Regions from separate parts of the Arthrobacter sp. MDT2-34-1 genome, predicted to be linked through region 2. Evidence: predicted binding sites of a transcription regulator. Region 2 holds the regulator's gene; the other holds the start of a gene.
What was found. The regulator LexA, encoded in region 2, represses DNA repair genes until DNA is damaged. The targets are predictions, from matches to a motif close to TCGAACANNTGTTCGA.
Positions count from the first base shown of each region.

Region 1: the regulator LexA is predicted to act here: its motif matches at 4,268-4,283, upstream of AC5RVV_RS05910 (HNH endonuclease signature motif containing protein).

Region 1 is NZ_JBNHGO010000001.1:1,295,471-1,303,647, reverse strand. It holds gene AC5RVV_RS05925 (flagellar hook-length control protein FliK) at 1-1,468, shown strand, start outside; gene AC5RVV_RS05920 (flagellar hook assembly protein FlgD) at 1,482-2,063, shown strand; gene AC5RVV_RS05915 (flagellar hook protein FlgE) at 2,154-3,326, shown strand; gene AC5RVV_RS05910 (HNH endonuclease signature motif containing protein) at 4,297-6,105, shown strand; gene AC5RVV_RS05905 (hypothetical protein) at 6,335-7,204, shown strand; gene AC5RVV_RS05900 (rolling circle replication-associated protein) at 7,636-8,177, shown strand, end outside.
Region 2 is NZ_JBNHGO010000004.1:27,682-35,858, reverse strand. It holds gene hflX (GTPase HflX) at 1-755, shown strand, start outside; gene AC5RVV_RS16020 (ATP-dependent DNA helicase) at 748-2,787, shown strand; gene lexA (transcriptional repressor LexA) at 2,899-3,648, opposite strand; gene AC5RVV_RS16010 (LysM peptidoglycan-binding domain-containing protein) at 3,945-4,298, shown strand; gene AC5RVV_RS16005 (histidinol-phosphate transaminase) at 4,371-5,480, shown strand; gene hisB (imidazoleglycerol-phosphate dehydratase HisB) at 5,535-6,152, shown strand; gene hisH (imidazole glycerol phosphate synthase subunit HisH) at 6,149-6,790, shown strand; gene AC5RVV_RS15990 (hypothetical protein) at 6,793-6,954, shown strand; gene priA (bifunctional 1-(5-phosphoribosyl)-5-((5-phosphoribosylamino)methylideneamino)imidazole-4-carboxamide isomerase/phosphoribosylanthranilate isomerase PriA) at 7,003-7,743, shown strand; gene AC5RVV_RS15980 (SseB family protein) at 7,753-8,177, shown strand, end outside.

The DNA of each region.
Region 1 (8,177 bases), on a different contig from region 2:
GCGTTCCAAGCACGACGGCGGTGCCTCCGCCGGGGGCGGTGCCGAGGCTGCCGCCGGTGCCGCGGGTGCCGCCGAGTCCGGAACTGCCCGGGCCGAAGCCGGTCGCGGTGCTGCATCGCAGCCAGGCGCCGGCACCACCGGTTCTGTCACAGGTCCGGCCCGCAGTACCGCAGCCACTGATCCAGTGCCCTGGCCGCTCCTTGCCGGGCAAGGCCTCACCGCCGGCGAAACGACGATCGCGGTCACGCAGGTCAGCGAAGAGGGTGGCGACGCGGCTCAGCCCGCGGTGCCAGCCGATGCTGCCGCTGGACGTGAGCAGTCGGCCGGCGGGGGCGCTTCCAATGGCCTCGGTGTAGCGGGTGCAGCCGGTGCATTTATCGGTACCGGTCGCTGGCCTGTCTCTGCCCACGGCACCGCAGGCGGCGCCGGAGCATCCGTTGTCGCCAGCCCGGTTAGCCACGCTGCTTCCCACGCCGCAGCAGCAGCAACCCTGGCTGGTGCCCCGTCCGCCGCTGGCCATGTTGACGGCGAGGGCGTCGCCGGGCAAGGCGCAGGAAGTCCGGCTGTCACCTTGGCACGTGCTGCCGCAACAGACACCGGTGCACCCGGGCCGGCCGCTGGAGCAGCGACAGCCGCCGCGACAACCCCCGCGGCCGGAACCGGCGTGGAGCCGGTGGCCGGGACAGGCGACGCAGCCCGGAGCCAGCCCGCCGACCCTGTCGCGCAACCGGCTCCCACCCAGCCCGCAGCCCAGGCGACCATTCCTACGCAGCAGACCACCGGCGTCGTGCTTCCCGGACAACCCGCCCCGGGCACTCCGGCTCACGGCGGAGCCGCGACTGGTGTGGCCGCAACGGCAGCGACCGCCACAGCCGCGGCCGCAGCTGTGCGCGGCGAGAGCGAACAGCTGCAGCCGGGCCTCCAGGTGCCGGTCGCCGCGCAGCCGGTCCCGGTGTCCCAGCCGGCGGCTGCCGCTCCCGCCACGGCGCCCGCTCCCGTCCCGCCGCACCAGCAGCTGCCGTTCACCGCGCAGGTGGCCCGCCCGCTCTTCACCCTCGCGCAGGCCAAGCCCGGCGAGCACGTGATGACCATCAGCGTCACCCCTGACAACCTGGGCCCGGTTACCGTCCGAGCCCACGTGACGGGGGAGGGCGTCCGCGTGGAGCTCTTCGCGCCGAATGACGCGGGCCGCGACGCCTTGCGCGCCGTCATGGCCGACCTGAAGCGCGATCTTGCGGCCACCGGCCTGAACGCCAACCTTGACCTGTCCAACCAGAACCGCCCGAACGATGCGCGCCCCGGCATGCAGTTCGGCCCCGACGGCCGGCCCTCCGGCGGCCCCCAGGGGCAGGAAGGCCGCCCCGGCGCGGCCACCCGAACCGCCGCCGACCCGGCCCCGGACACCACCGACCCATCCGCCCTGAGACGCCCCTACGGGATATCGACCAGCCTCGACGTGCTGGCCTGAGACAAGGAGAACCATGCCCACCGACTCAGTCGCGCCCGTTGGCACAGTCGCCCCGACGTATACCGCCCCGCCCGTGCGCGCACCGAAGCAGTCCATGGACGGCGAGATGTTCATGCACCTGCTGGTCACCCAGCTGCAGAACCAGGACCCCAGCTCGCCGATGGACACCAACCAGATGATCTCGCAGTCCACGCAGCTGGCCATGATGGAAAGCATCGCGACCATGACCACCACCAGCGAGGAGAACTTCTCCCTGCAGATGCGTGGCGTAGCCGCGTCGCTGGTGGGCCGCGAGGTCAGCTACTACGGCGCGGACGGTTCGCTCGTCACGGGAACCGCCACTTCGGTGTCCTATGCCGGGCCGGTCCCGCAGGTGATCGTTGACGGCCGGGAAATCCCGCTGGATCTGGTCGCCGGGATCACCGCGGCCGGCGCCCCGGGGGAGTCGGGTACTGGTGAAGCCACCAACGACGCCGGCGCCTCCGGCTTGGGTGCCAACGACGCCGGTGCTGCCTCGGGTGCCAGCGGCACCGATGCGCCGGGCACCGACTCCGTGGCCAGCGCCGCCGGTACCACCGGGGGTGCCGCCGCCTGAGATGTTTCCCCCTAAGCCGGCTTATGCCGCCACCAAATTTTCCCAATCACTGAATTACCCGTCCGTTCCACCCTCCGAAAGGCGCTGATCATGCTCCGCTCGCTCTACTCCGGAATCTCCGGACTCCGCTCCCACCAGACCATGCTTGATGTCACCGGCAACAACATCGCCAACGTCAACACCACCGGCTTCAAGGCCTCCTCCGTCCAGTTCCAGGACACCCTGTCCCAGATGACGCAGGGCGCAGGCGGCCCGCAGGCCCAGGCCGGCGGCACCAATCCCGCACAGGTGGGCCTCGGCGTGCAGGTGGCCGGCATCTCCACCAACTTCACCCAGGGCTCCTCGCAGGCCACGGGCAAGGCCACCGACATGATGATCTCCGGCGACGGATTCTTCGTCACCACCAAGGGCGGCGAGCAGCTCTACACCCGCGCCGGCGCCTTCGAACTCGATTCCATGGGGCGCCTCGTCTCCCCGGACGGTGCAATCCTGCAGGGCTGGATGGCAGATGCCGACGGAAACATGCCCGTTGGCGGCCCCATTGGCGCAATCGATCTTTCCCCCGACGCCATTTCCAAGGCCCGTGCCACTTCCGAGGCAGTGCTCGCAGGGAACCTTCCGTCTGACGCGAAGCAAGCAGATGCCCTCGTCCGCGATGTTGAGGTCTTTAAGGCGGACGGCACCAAGGCCAGCCTCTCCCTGACGTTCACTCGGACACCAGACGGCTGGGATGTCTCCAAGACCGGCAGCGGGACTGTCGGTGCATCGCTTGCGCTCAACGGGAACGGCGTCCTGACGCCTAGCGGCCCCATGGCGGTTGACGGCATCAACGTTAATCTGACGAGTCTCAGCGGTTACGCAGGCATGACTACCGTTGGATTCGACAGTCAGAACGGTCGTGCGGCCGGAACCCTTGAATCCTTCACCATGAGCCCGGATGGCACACTCATGGGATCCTTTAGTAACGGGGACCAGGCTGTCGTCGGCCGCGTTGCACTGGCCAACTTCACCAACCCGGCAGGCCTTGAAAAGGCTGGCTCTTCGTCGTACCGCGTCACGGCCAACTCCGGCCAGGTGGAACTTGGAACCGCCGGCACCGGTGGCCTCGGTACACTCTCCGGCGGCTCGCTGGAAATGTCGAACGTTGACCTGTCGCAGGAATTCACCAACCTGATCGTCGCGCAGCGCGGCTTCCAGGCCAACGCCCGCATCATCACCACCTCCGACGAGGTGCTGCAGGAACTGACTAACCTGAAGCGCTAAAATTTCGGAACTTTTACCCTGTTTCCTAGCAGACATAGGAAAATAGCCCCGGTCCGATACGTTCGGACCGAGGCTATCTCCTATTTGTGTGACCTGCATTACACTCGTTCCAATACCGGGGAGGCAGGTTCATGTCTAGTACACGCATCTAATACGGCGGCGGGTGGGACCCGATCGTCGTCGAGCAGGAGCTCGGCGTGCCCCGCTGGACATCCCGCCCGTCCTCTCGCCGGTGCTCACCGTGGGCGGACTGTAGTGGGGGCTGCTGCGGCTCCGCTAGTGGTTGGGGCCGTGGTCTCCGCGGGCACCGAGCATAGGAGCTGCGGACTCTTGTTCAAGTGCAGTCAGCCCAAGCGAATCGAGGCAGGGCATGCGTAAGAGGCAGCATATCGCTGTATATATGTCCATGGCGATCTTTGCACTGTTGGCGGCGCTATTCGCCGCGCTCGTTTTGGATTCGAGTCAAGCAGTTCCTAAAGCAGCTATCCTTCTGTGCGCTGTTGTATTGCTCGCGACTGCAGTTTGGGGATACGTAATGAATGTTCAACGAAGGTGACGCTTCAGACGTGCATCGCCGTTGCCCAAACCCCTACCTCTTCAAGCAAGAGAGATTGCAGACCATTTCTTCGTCACCCCTAAGACCACGTACCGCCCTTACCGGATTCCGCCGCGCTGCCGAAAGCCGCGCCCGGTCCCGGTAACCTTCACACGTGAGCAATCCGACGGTCACAGGGATGACCCACCGGTTGCGGTCCGCCTTCCCGGAGCTGCGAAATGATTACCACCGAAGTGCAGCTGCGCGACGGTTCGCGGGCAGCTGCACGGCCGCCTGCACCGTTCGCAGGCGGCCGCTATTTCTTTGCCGCGAAATCAAACCTCTGTTCACCAGTTGCTTCAGTTGCGTGGCACTACTCCTACACACTGGGCCCTTTTGATGGCTATCGAATGTGTGTACGAATAAAATTGTGGTATGGCTCTTGCACCGTTGGACCGCACCGGGGAGATGGAAGCACCCCTGGGCCAGGCGTGTGTCCTGCTGCAGGATGTCGCCGACCGCTTCCCCGTTGAGTTGTCGTCCCTGTGCACCCGGGACCTGGCCAACACGGTGGCGGCGGTCGAGGGCGTGTCGAAGCTCGTGGAGTTCCTGCAGGCGGTCGGCGCCCACGCGGTGGAGCGGGCGGACATCGCCGCCAACGGGGAACACGCGGCGGCAGGACTCGGAGCCAGCGCCGCCGCCGGCGCAGACGCCGGAGTGGAGCGGGCGGATATCGCCGCCATCGGGGAAAACACCGCGGAGCCCGGTGCCGCCGCGTCGGGCATCGCGGGGGCGGGGGAGTGGGCGGACCCGGCCGCGGCGATCAGCACCGGGAGCGCGACCACCGCGGCCCCGGAGGAGTCCGGGGCGCAGCAGGTGCGGCGCCGCCGCAAGACGGAGTTCGCCAACACGGCGGAGTATCTGCGCTCCCGGCTGGGAATCGGGATTGTCGAGGCGCGGCGCCGGCTACGGGTCGGCAAGGCGATCACCGCGCCGGTCCGGCTGGACGGGGAACCGGGTGCGCCGGCGCTGCCGGTCTTGGCCGAGGCCATGGCCGGCGGGCAGGTCAGCGGCCAGGCCGCGGCCCTGGTGGTCGATTCCCTGGACCGGGCCCGCCACGCCGGTAGCCCGCAGGCGTTGCAGGCGATGGAAGCGTCACTGGTCCGGCAGGCCGCGGACGCCGACGCGGACACCCTGGTGATGGTGGCCAGGACGTGGGAAACGGCGGTCGACCAGGACGGTGCCGAACCGTCCCAGGAGGAACTGCGGGCCCGGCAGGGCATGTTCTACCGCGGCCGGCGCCGCGGGCTGCACCAGTTCGTCATCAACACCACCGACGCCCAGTACGAAGCCCTCGCCACCGTGATGAACAGCGCCGCGAACCCAAGGATCCGCCCCGACGCCATCGAAACCGCCGCCACAGCCCCTGCCGCCACCCACCCTGCCGCCAACAGCCCGTCCGACGCGGGACCGGCCGGTTCTGGGGAGTCCCGCACCGAAGGTGGCGGAACCACGGTCGCCGGCACGGCCAACGGCGGCGGTAACCATGATGGAACTGGAACTGGAACTGGAACTGGAACTGGAACTGGAACTGGAACTGGAACTGGAACTGGAACCGGCACCGGTACCACGGAAGCGGGCAGGGGCGGAGTCGGTGCCGTTGATGCGGGTGGGACGGACGGGGCCGCTGCGGAGGGCAGCGCGGCTGCCGGAGCCGGTCGCCCCGGCAGGGATGATTTCGCCGGCGTGGATCCGGCCGTGGTGGAGGCGATGGATGGCGCCACCCGGGCGCAGAAGCTGCTCGCGGGACTGGTCGGGGCGTGCCGGATCGCGCTGAACACCGGCAGGCTTCCGGACTCGGGCGGGCACCGCACCCAGGTGATCGTCACCACCGGATACGACCAGCTGGCCGGACTGCTCTCCGGCGGCGGTAGCGCGGTCTTCAACGGCCCGGTCTCGGCCACCACGGTCCGCCGGATGGCCTGCGACGCCGAAATCATTCCGGCCGTCCTGGGATCCGAGGGCGAAATCCTGGACCTGGGCCGGTCCCAACGGTTCTTCAACCGCGCCATCCGCCGGGCCCTGGTCGCCCGGGACAAGGGCTGCGCCTTCCCCGGGTGCAGCATGCCCGCGTTCTGGACCGAAGCCCACCACATCATCCCGTGGTGGGCCGGCGGCCGCACCGACGTCAACAACGGGACAACTTGTAAATATGACCCCTTGTGCGCAGTCGCAGCAAGGTAGCCTTCCCGACTTGTGTCACCCGACGCAGTAAGGTCGTGAAGCCCGGATGGCTCGTCAAATGGACCGAGGTTATACGGGGTGCAGGACGGGCGGGCCATGCACCTACAGCGGAAGCGAGGAGGTCGGGGTGTTCGATACGCAGCACGTCCTACTAAACGGTTAACTACAAATAGATGCCTGAGGCACAATAGTGGTCGGAGATCATCGGATTGCGGAAGGCACGGGCTACGTGAGCACATCATCAGCAAGGCGTTCAAAGGGGTCAATTCAATCCTCGCCGTGGCATGGGAGTCCTGACGACCTGGCAAGATTGGTCGCCCTGTTTATCTCCCTCCAGCAAGACGCTCTGGCGAAGGTTGTCACCGAACAAGCCCAAAGCCGCGCCTCTGAAGTGCGGGAATTCGAAGAGCGGATGGAGGAGGCTGCTGAGTTTTTTAAAGAAGACCTTAAACCCCATACGAAGGAATACCTTGGGCACCTGTTGAAGAAAACCAATATTGATTACGTCAAGATCAGTGATCAATTGGCCTTGAAGGCTATGGTTCCCGCAATGACGGTTATGTACAAAGAGTTCAACACGAAGGACACCGGAGAACCTAATGCCGTCCTCGATAGGCTCAATGTCAGGCAAGTTCGCGAAGTGGAGATGGAGTACGGGCGTGTCTTCGACTCAACGGGAGACGGTATCAAAATCTCTATGAATCGGGGCGGCGCGGAAGCTGTCGTGGTCGGCGATGAAATGTTCGTAAATGGTGCAATCAACCGGCTCAAGGAGATTTTCCGCCAACAACGACCGGCAAATTGGTGGATGCGAAGCCCAGGGTTTTTAATTCCTCTTCTAGCAGCGACTACGCTCGGTTTTATCTACTCGCTGATGCAAGTGATACGGCCTGAGTCTGTGGAAGCTACGTGGTGGCTGAGCGTGCTTATGCCCGCAGTTTTCTACGCACAATGGTTTGGTATCCGGTGGCTGATACCGGCCTTCGAATTAGTTCTTCCCAACAAGAAGTCCAGATCGCAGGTAGCCGTCGGTGTGTTAGTTGGATGGGTGATGTCGTTGGCGGCAAGCATTGTGTACGGAGCCTTGTCCGCTGGGTAAGGCGAGGTGCGGCGAAGCCGCAGCTTTACTTGAAATAGCAACATAACTCGGAAGCAAGTGAACAAACGCACCCAAGCCAGCCACAATGGACGTGGCAAGTAACGCAGCGCCCGCAGGACGCTCTGCGTCCGAGGACGAACGGTTACGCGGCAGCTAGTGACAGCCGTGTAATTCGTGTGGCAGGATAGGCGCTAGCAGTAACCGGCAGAACCAACTCAGGGCCGGATAGATACTTAATATGCAGGGTGGCCGTCCTGAGGGCCGAGCGACGTGGTAGGCCCGCGTTCCCGATAATGCTCACGGTTAAAACAGAGAGGGCCCATCCGGAGCGAGACCGGATGCTGAAGCCCCTGTCTTAGCCGAATCTTTCTTCTTCTGCTTTTTGGCGGACTTCAGCGATTCCTTGTCGGTTTCGTTCTCCTGGGGTCCCAATGTCTACTTCTGCTGTCGGCTCTTCACATGGCCGGCTCACCGCTGCCGGATGGTTCTTCTCGCTCTACCCGGACGCAGGCGAGGGCGGCGGCTGTTTCCGCTCCTCGAACAAGCCCAACCGTGCGTTCGTCGCCAAAGGCTCAGCCGCAGATCCGGAGCGCGCTGCTGCCGAAGCCGCTCGGCGCGCTGGGTCCAAACTGCGCCGTTACTGCGCAGCGAATCGGCTCAACCGTCTGGGGACGCTGACTTACGCCGGGACCGGCTGTCATGACTCCCAGGAACTGCGGTCTCACCTAGGCGCTTTTTTCCGCGACCTTAGGTCGGGGCTTGGTGGCTCTCCCTTGCCTTACGCGTGGGTTCCTGAGTGGCATAAGACCGACCACGGGCTGCACGCGCATTTCGCGGTCGGTAGGTACATTCACCGCCGTCTGATCAAAGAGGCCTGGGGCCGCGGGCATGTCCACATCAAGCTGCTGGGCGACTTGCCGGTCGGGTCGGGGGCGCTAACCGAGGCGCGCAAGGCAGCCGGGTATCTGTCGAA
Region 2 (8,177 bases):
CCCGGATGGCGAAGCTGCGCCGGGAGATCACCGGCATGAAGCCCGCACGGGAAACCAAGCGCGCCAACCGCCGCCGCAATGCCGTGCCGTCGGTGGCAATCGCCGGCTACACCAATGCCGGCAAGTCGTCGCTGCTCAACCGCCTGACCGATGCGGGTGTGCTGGTCGAGAACGCGCTCTTCGCCACCTTGGATCCGACCGTCCGCCGGGCGGAAACACCGGACGGTATCGGTTACACGCTCGCCGACACGGTAGGGTTCGTCCGGTCGTTGCCGACGCAGCTGGTGGAAGCCTTCCGCTCCACCCTGGAGGAGGTTGCCGACGCCGACGTCATCCTGCACGTCGTCGACGTCTCGCATCCCGACCCGGAGGGCCAGATCGCCGCCGTGCGCGAGGTGCTGACCGAAATCGAAGCACGGCATATTCCGGAAATCGTCGTCTTGAACAAGGCCGATGCCGCCGATCCGTTCGTGGTCGAGCGACTGCGCCAGCGTGAACCGCGGCACGTCGTGGTCTCGGCGCGGACCGGGCAGGGCATCGATGAGCTGCTTCGGCTCGTCAGCGAGACGATCCCGCGGCCGAGTGTGAAGCTGCAGCTGCTGGTGCCCTACGACCGCGGCGAAGTGATTAGCCGCCTGCACAACGAAGACGCCGAGATCCTCTCCATGGAGCATGGCGGGGACGGCACGCGGCTCGACGTGATGGTGCGCGAGGGCCTGGCATCGGAGCTGGAACAGTTCCTGCGGCATGACTGACGTCCAGGTTCCCGCCGGTGAGGCGCTGCGGCTGCTTGACGTCGCCGTACAGGAGATGGGCGGGCAGCACCGTGCCGGGCAGCACGAGATGGCGGCGAAAGTAGCCGAGGCCTTCGAGCGCCGGCAACACCTGCTGGTGCAGGCGGGCACAGGCACCGGCAAGTCGCTGGCCTACTTGGTGCCGCTCATGGTCCAGGCGCTGGAGGGGGAGAAGCCGGCGATCGTCTCCACCGCAACATTGGCGCTGCAATCGCAGATCGTCAAGCGGGATCTGCCCCGGCTGTTGGAGGCCGTCGCCGACGAGCTGCCCAGGCCGCTGGACGTCGCTTTGCTCAAGGGCAGGAACAATTACCTCTGCCTGCACAAGCTCGCGGGCGGCTTTCCGGACGAGGACGCGCCGGCGGCACTGTTCAGCCTCGGCGAGGACGCGGTGCCGCATCCTTCTCCGGCCGGCGCAGCGTCGGCTTCCGGCGCCTCGGGCGCGCTGGGCAAGGAAGTCGTGCGCCTGCGCGAGTGGGCGCACGAGACCGAAACCGGGGATCGGGATGAACTGGTGCCCGGTGTCAGCGATCGGGCCTGGCGGCAGGTCTCCGTCGGCTCCATGGAGTGCCTGGGCGCCCAGAAGTGTCCCCTGGCCGCCGAGTGCTTCAGCGAACTGGCACGGGGCCGCGCGGCGGAGGCAGACATCGTGATCACGAACCATGCCATGCTGGCCATCAACGCCTTCGAGGGCGTCGCGGTACTCCCGGACTATGACGTGGTGGTCATCGACGAGGCCCATGAGCTGCAGGACCGCGTCACCAGCGCCGTCGCGGGGCAACTCTCCGCCGCCATGGTGCGTACCGCCGCCTCGACGGCACGCAAACACACGGGGATCAGCGTGGAGCCTTTGAACTCCGCCGCCGATGCGCTGGAGGACGTCCTGCAGTCGGTGCCCACCGGCCTGCTGGCGGCCGGCCTCCGCGAGGAGCATGAGCTGGTTCTTGCGCAGGTACGGGAAGCGGCCCGCGCGGCGCTCTCCGACTCGAAGCCCGAGGGTGCGGGGGCAGCGGACGGCGGACGGCAGATGGCGCGCTCACGGCTCGCGGCCGTGCTGGAACTGGCCGAACGGCTGCTGTCCGCTCCGGACTCCCGGGAGGTCATCTGGGCGACCCGTCCCAGCACCTATGGCGAGGCCGGCGACTACGCCGCCAATGACGACCAGCCGGCAACGTTGAACATAGCGCCGCTCTCGGTGGCGTCCCGGCTGCGTGAGGGCTTGTTCGACGACCATACCGTTGTGCTGACATCGGCGACGTTGTCGGTCGGGGGGACCTTCGATGCCGTCGCCGGGTCGCTCGGACTGCTCGGAGCCGGCGCGCCCGCCTATTCCAGCGTGGACGTGGGCAGCCCCTTCGATTACCCCAGGCAGGGCGTGCTCTACGTGGCGTCGCATCTGCCGAAGCCGGGCCGGGGCACCAGCCCGGAACAGCTCGATGAACTCGAGGAGCTGCTGCTGGCCTCGCGCGGCGGCGCCCTGGGCCTGTTCTCCTCGCGGCGTGCGGCAGAAGAAGCCGCGGCCGAGATGCGCGGGCGCACCGACCTGACCATCCTGTGCCAGGGCGAATCGTCGATGGGCGCGCTGGTCCGCCAATTCGCCGAAGAGCCCGACACCTGCCTGTTCGGCACCATGACGCTCTGGCAGGGCGTCGACGTTCCCGGTTCCGCGTGCCGGCTCGTGGTCATCGACCGGATTCCGTTCCCCCGGCCGGATGACCCGCTCACGACTGCCCGAACCCGGTCCGTGGCGCAGTCCGGGGGAAACGGTTTCATGACGGTCTCGGCGACCCATGCGGCCGTGCGGCTGGCCCAGGGAGCCGGCAGGCTGATCCGCGCGTCAAACGACCGTGGAGTGGTGGCCGTGTTGGACTCCCGGCTGGCGACGGCGCGCTACGGGAGTTTCCTCCGCAGCGCCCTGCCGCCCTTCTGGAGTACCAAGGACGGCGCCACGGCCCGCCAGGTCTTGGAAAGGCTGGCTACGGCCTCAGCCTGAACGGGCTGGGGGCACGCCCGTTCCGGAGCGAGCGGGGCCCTGCCCGGGGACCGCCCGTGCGGGCAGGGGATCCCGGGGTGGCTGCAGCGCGGACCGGGGAGACCGGGCGCGTCAGAGGGCCCGCATCACCGAGACAACCTTGCCCATGATGGTTGCGTGGTCGCCCAGAATCGGTTCGTACTGGGTATTCTGCGGCAACAGCCAGGTATGGCCGTCGCGCTGCCGGAAGGTCTTGACCGTTGCTTCGTCGTCGAGCAGCGCCGCCACGATGTCGCCGTTCTCGGCCGTGTGCTGCTGGCGGACCACGACCCAGTCGCCGTCACAGATGGCCGCATCGATCATGGAATCGCCCGAGACCCTGAGCATGAACAACTCGCCGTGTCCCACCAGTTGCCGCGGCAGGGGCATGACGTCCTCGACCGCCTGGTCCGCCAGGATCGGCCCGCCCGCTGCGATCCTTCCCACCAGCGGCACCATCGCCGTGTCGGATGACGTGGTCAGCTCGGATACGGCGACGCCGCTGGAGCTGCGCAGCTGTTGCGGTTCATCGACTCCGACGATTTCCACACCCCCGTGCTCGAGTGTCAGCGGGGTCAGGATTTCCATGGCACGGGGACGCTTGGGGTCCCGCCTGATGTAGCCCATCTTCTCCAGTTGGGCCAACTGGTGCGTGACGCTGGACAGGCTTGCCAGACCGACCGTGTCACCGATCTCGCGCATGGACGGAGGGTATCCGTGGGACATGACGGAGCGCTGGATGGTTTCCAGAATCTTCTTCTGCCGCGGCGTCAGGCTGCGCCCCACTTTGACGGGCCGGCCGCGTCGCTTCGCTCCGGCAGTGGTGGTGGTCTCTTCCGACATGTCCGGCCCCGGTCTCCCCGTAGTGGTCCCTGCGCCGGCGCCGTAGCGGAACCGCACATGGACTGTTGTCTCAACTGTTTTGTCGGTGGCGGCTGATGCACTGCTCTTACTGCCGCCCGACGCTTACAACGCTAGGCGAGGCGGTAGCGAATTTCAAACATTTGTTCGACTGAGTCTCGACAATGTTCGATCACCAGTGCTAAAACTGTAAGAGACGCATTCGAAGATACGTTCGAATATCGTTGCAAGACGATCGAAACCAGCCGAAATAGATCGAATATCGGAAAGGTGGCACCATGTCCGCCCAGCTCGCACCGCAGCCCGCCGGCCTTCGTACCAGCACAGGCCTGCGGCTGACCCGCCGCGGCCGTTTGTTGCTGATCGGCCTGCCGCTGATGCTCGCCGCGGCCGCAGCCCTGACCCTGATCGGTTTCTTCACGGCTCCGGCAATGGCCGCCGCCGGGGGGCTGGGACCTGGACCGGCGGCGACCGTCACGGTCGTCAGCGGCCAGACACTGTGGGACATCGCAGTGCAGTCCGCCCCGGACCGCAACCCCCACGATGTCATTTTCGAGATCGCGCAACTGAACGGTCTCCAGGGGGACGTCGTCCATGCCGGACAGCAGCTGCTGGTCCCGTCGGCGCGCTGAGGCAGCCGTAATATGAGCTGCTTCGGCCCGCCCGATTCCTGCCCCGGGCGGGCCGAAGCTTAAACTGGACCGGTGAGTGAGCAGCTAGAACGCCTGAACCGCCTGCCGTTGCGGGAAAATCTCCGGGGCCTGGAGCCGTATGGCGCGCCCCAGCTGGAGGTTCCCGTCCTCCTGAACGTCAACGAAAACACCCATGGCCTGCCCGATGCTGTCCGTCAGGCCATCGTCTCGGCCGTCAGCGAGGCTGCCGCGGGTCTGAACCGGTATCCGGATCGCGAGTTCACGAAGCTGAGGACGGCGCTGGCCGGCTACTTGGGGCACGGCCTCACCGCAGAGAACATCTGGGCCGCCAACGGATCGAACGAGGTCCTGCAGCAAATCCTCCAGGCCTTCGGCGGCCCCGGCCGCACCCTGCTGAGCTTCCCGCCCACCTATTCCATGTACCCGCTGCTGGCCAGCGGGACGGACACGGATTATCTGGCCGTCCCGCGGGGGGCAGACTTCACGCTGTCCCCGGACGCTGCCGCCGCCGCTGTGGCCGACTCCGGGGCAAACGTGGTCGTTCTTTGCTCGCCGAACAACCCGACGGGCACCGCCCTGGGTCTTGAGGTCGTGGAGGCGGCGTATGAAGCGGGGGAGGCCTCCAAGGCCATCGTGATCGTGGACGAGGCCTACGCCGAGTTCGCCCACGCCGGAACGCCGAGCGCGCTGACGCTGTTGCCGGGGCGGGAGCGGCTCATCGTTTCCCGCACCATGAGCAAGGCCTTCGCGCTGGCAGGCGCCAGGGTCGGGTACCTCGCCGCCGCACCGCAGATTACCGATGCGCTGCGCCTGGTCCGCCTGCCCTACCACCTGTCCGCCGTCACGCAGGCAACGGCCCTGGCCGCGTTGGACCATGCCGATGCGCTGCTGGCCAACGTCGAAGACATCAAGGCGCAGCGGGACCGCATTGTCGACGGGCTGGCCGAGCTGGGACTCGACCCGGCGCCGTCCGACTCAAACTTCGTGTTTTTCGGCGGGTTGGAGGACCCCCGCTCGGTGTGGCAGGGACTGCTGGAAGCCGGCGTGCTGATCCGCGACGTCGGGATCCCGGGCCATCTGCGGGTAACCGCCGGCACTGAGGCCGAGACCACAGCCTTCCTCGACGGCATCAAGGCCCTCGTGGCGAGCCCCGTCTCCTAAACTAGTAAGAGCGAACCGGCTCGCGCCGGTCGACCAATTCGTCAAAGGACTCCCATGACCGTGGAAACCACCACTGGACGTACCGCACGCCTCGAACGCATTACCAGCGAGTCGTCCGTGCTGGTTGAACTGGACCTCGACGGCACCGGCCGTTCCGAGATCAGCACCACCGTGCCGTTCTACGACCACATGCTCACCGCCCTGGCGAAGCACTCGCTCGTCGACCTGACGGTGAAGGCCAGCGGGGACACGCACATCGACGCGCACCACACCGTCGAAGATGTCGCCATCACCATCGGCGACGCGCTGAAGGAAGCGCTGGGCAATAAAGCCGGGATCCGCCGTTTCGGCGAAGCCACGGTGCCCCTGGACGAGGCGCTGGCCCACGCCGTCGTGGACATCTCCGGCCGGCCCTACCTGGTGCACACGGGAGAACCGGCAGGCCAGGAGTACCACTTGATCGGCGGACATTTCACCGGATCGCTGACCCGCCACGTGTTCGAATCGATCACACTGCACGCCCAGATCTGCCTGCACATGCGCGTGCTGGGCGGCAGGGACCCCCACCACATCGTCGAGGCCCAGTTCAAGGCCTTCGCCCGGGCACTCCGCGCCGCCGTCGAAGCCGATCCACGTGTCGAGGGCATTCCCTCGACGAAGGGAGCCCTGTGACGGCTGCGCCCAAGGTCACCGTACTGGACTACGGTTCCGGGAACGTCCGCTCGGCAGTCCGCGCGCTGGAGCACGTGGGTGCCGACGTCACGCTGAGCCATGCCTCCGACGACGTCCTCGACGCAGACGGCCTGCTGGTTCCCGGCGTCGGCGCCTTCGCCACGGTCATGCAGGGGCTCAAGTCCGTGGACGCGCTTCGCTGGATCGGGCGCCGGGTGGCCGGCGGCCGGCCCGTGCTGGGAATCTGCGTTGGCCTGCAGGTCATGTTCGAAGAAGGCGTGGAACATGGCGTCCGCACGCAGGGCGTCGGGGAATGGCCGGGAACCGTGGAAGCGCTGCCGGCGGAGGTCGTGCCCCACATGGGGTGGAACACCGTGGACGCCGCAGAGGGCAGCCGGCTGTTTGCCGGGATCGAAGACGAGCGCTTCTACTTTGTGCACTCCTACGGTGTGCAGCACTGGAACTTCGACGTCACCCAACCCGCGATGACGCCGCCGCTGGTGACCTGGTCCACGCACGGCGCCCCGTTCATAGCGGCCGTTGAAAACGGTCCGCTGAGTGCTACCCAGTTCCATCCGGAAAAGTCCGGAGACGCCGGCGCGGAGCTGCTGCGCAACTGGTTGAAGACGCTGAGGTAGCCATGGGCAGCATCCTCCTGATGGGCCTGGCCGGGCTGCTGGCCGGCGGCGCCATCTCGTTCCGGCAGCAGCGGCTGCCCAAGTGGTTGGTGATCGTCTTCTGGATCCTGGCCGGCCTGTCGCTGCTGGCTGCCTACTTGCTCACCCTCGGACCGGCCGAGTAACCACACCCATCCCGCGCCCGCTGACGGCGCGCAGAAAGCGGAAGAACCATGACGAACCAAACCTCCATCCTTGAACTTTTGCCCGCGGTCGACGTTGCCGACGGCCAGGCCGTCCGGCTGGTCCAAGGCGAAGCCGGCAGCGAGACCGGCTACGGGGATCCGCTGGAGGCTGCGCTGGCGTGGCAGAACGACGGGGCGGAATGGGTGCACTTGGTGGACCTCGATGCGGCGTTCGGCCGGGGCAACAATACGGAAGTGCTGCGCCGCGTCGCCGACGAGCTGAAAATCAAGGTGGAGCTGTCCGGCGGCATCCGCGACGACGCGTCATTGGAGCGCGCGCTTGAATTCGGGGCCGCGCGTGTCAACCTGGGCACCGCCGCGCTGGAAAACCCGGAATGGACAGCACGCGCCATTGCCCGGCACGGTGACGCCATCGCCGTCGGCCTCGATGTCCGCGGCACCACGCTCGCGGCCCGCGGCTGGACGCAGGATGGCGGCGACCTCTGGGAGGTGCTGGCCCGCCTCGAAGACGCCGGCTGCTCGAGGTACGTGGTCACCGATGTGACCAAGGACGGGACGCTGCGCGGACCCAACGTGGATCTGCTCCGGCAGATGTGCGAGCGGACCGACAAGCCGGTGGTTGCCTCGGGCGGAATCTCCAGCCTGGATGACCTGCGGACGCTGCGCGACCTGGTTCCGGCCGGAGTCGAGGGAGCGATTGTGGGCAAGGCACTGTACGCGGGCAAGTTCACGCTGCCCGAAGCCCTCGATGTTGCGGGACGGCGCTGAGGGACCAGCATGGGCAAGAAGCAACTGCCCGCCCATATCGCCGCCGCGCTGGCGGGAGCCGGCGGGGCGGGGGACTCGGCCGGCCAAAGCTGGGCCGGACGGGACCTGAGCGGTGAAGGAAACCCGCTCCACCAGTTCGACCACGATGACGGCAGCGCGGATCCCGGCTACGAGGCGGCGCTGCAATGGCTTGCCGCCGGAACCGGCGGCGAAGCGGAAGTAGTGGCTGCCCTGGCGAACGCCCGCGTTTTCGTGCCCATCGTGGCGACGCTGGGAGAAGAGGCCGAGGGCAGCCACGGCCTGACAGCGGATAAACAGGCCGACATGGCCGTGGTGACGTTGCAGGCGCCGGATGGGCGCCGGGCGCTGCCGGTGTTCAGTAACACGGCCGCCCTGGAAGCCTGGCATCCCCAGGCCCGGCCGGTCGCCGTGGA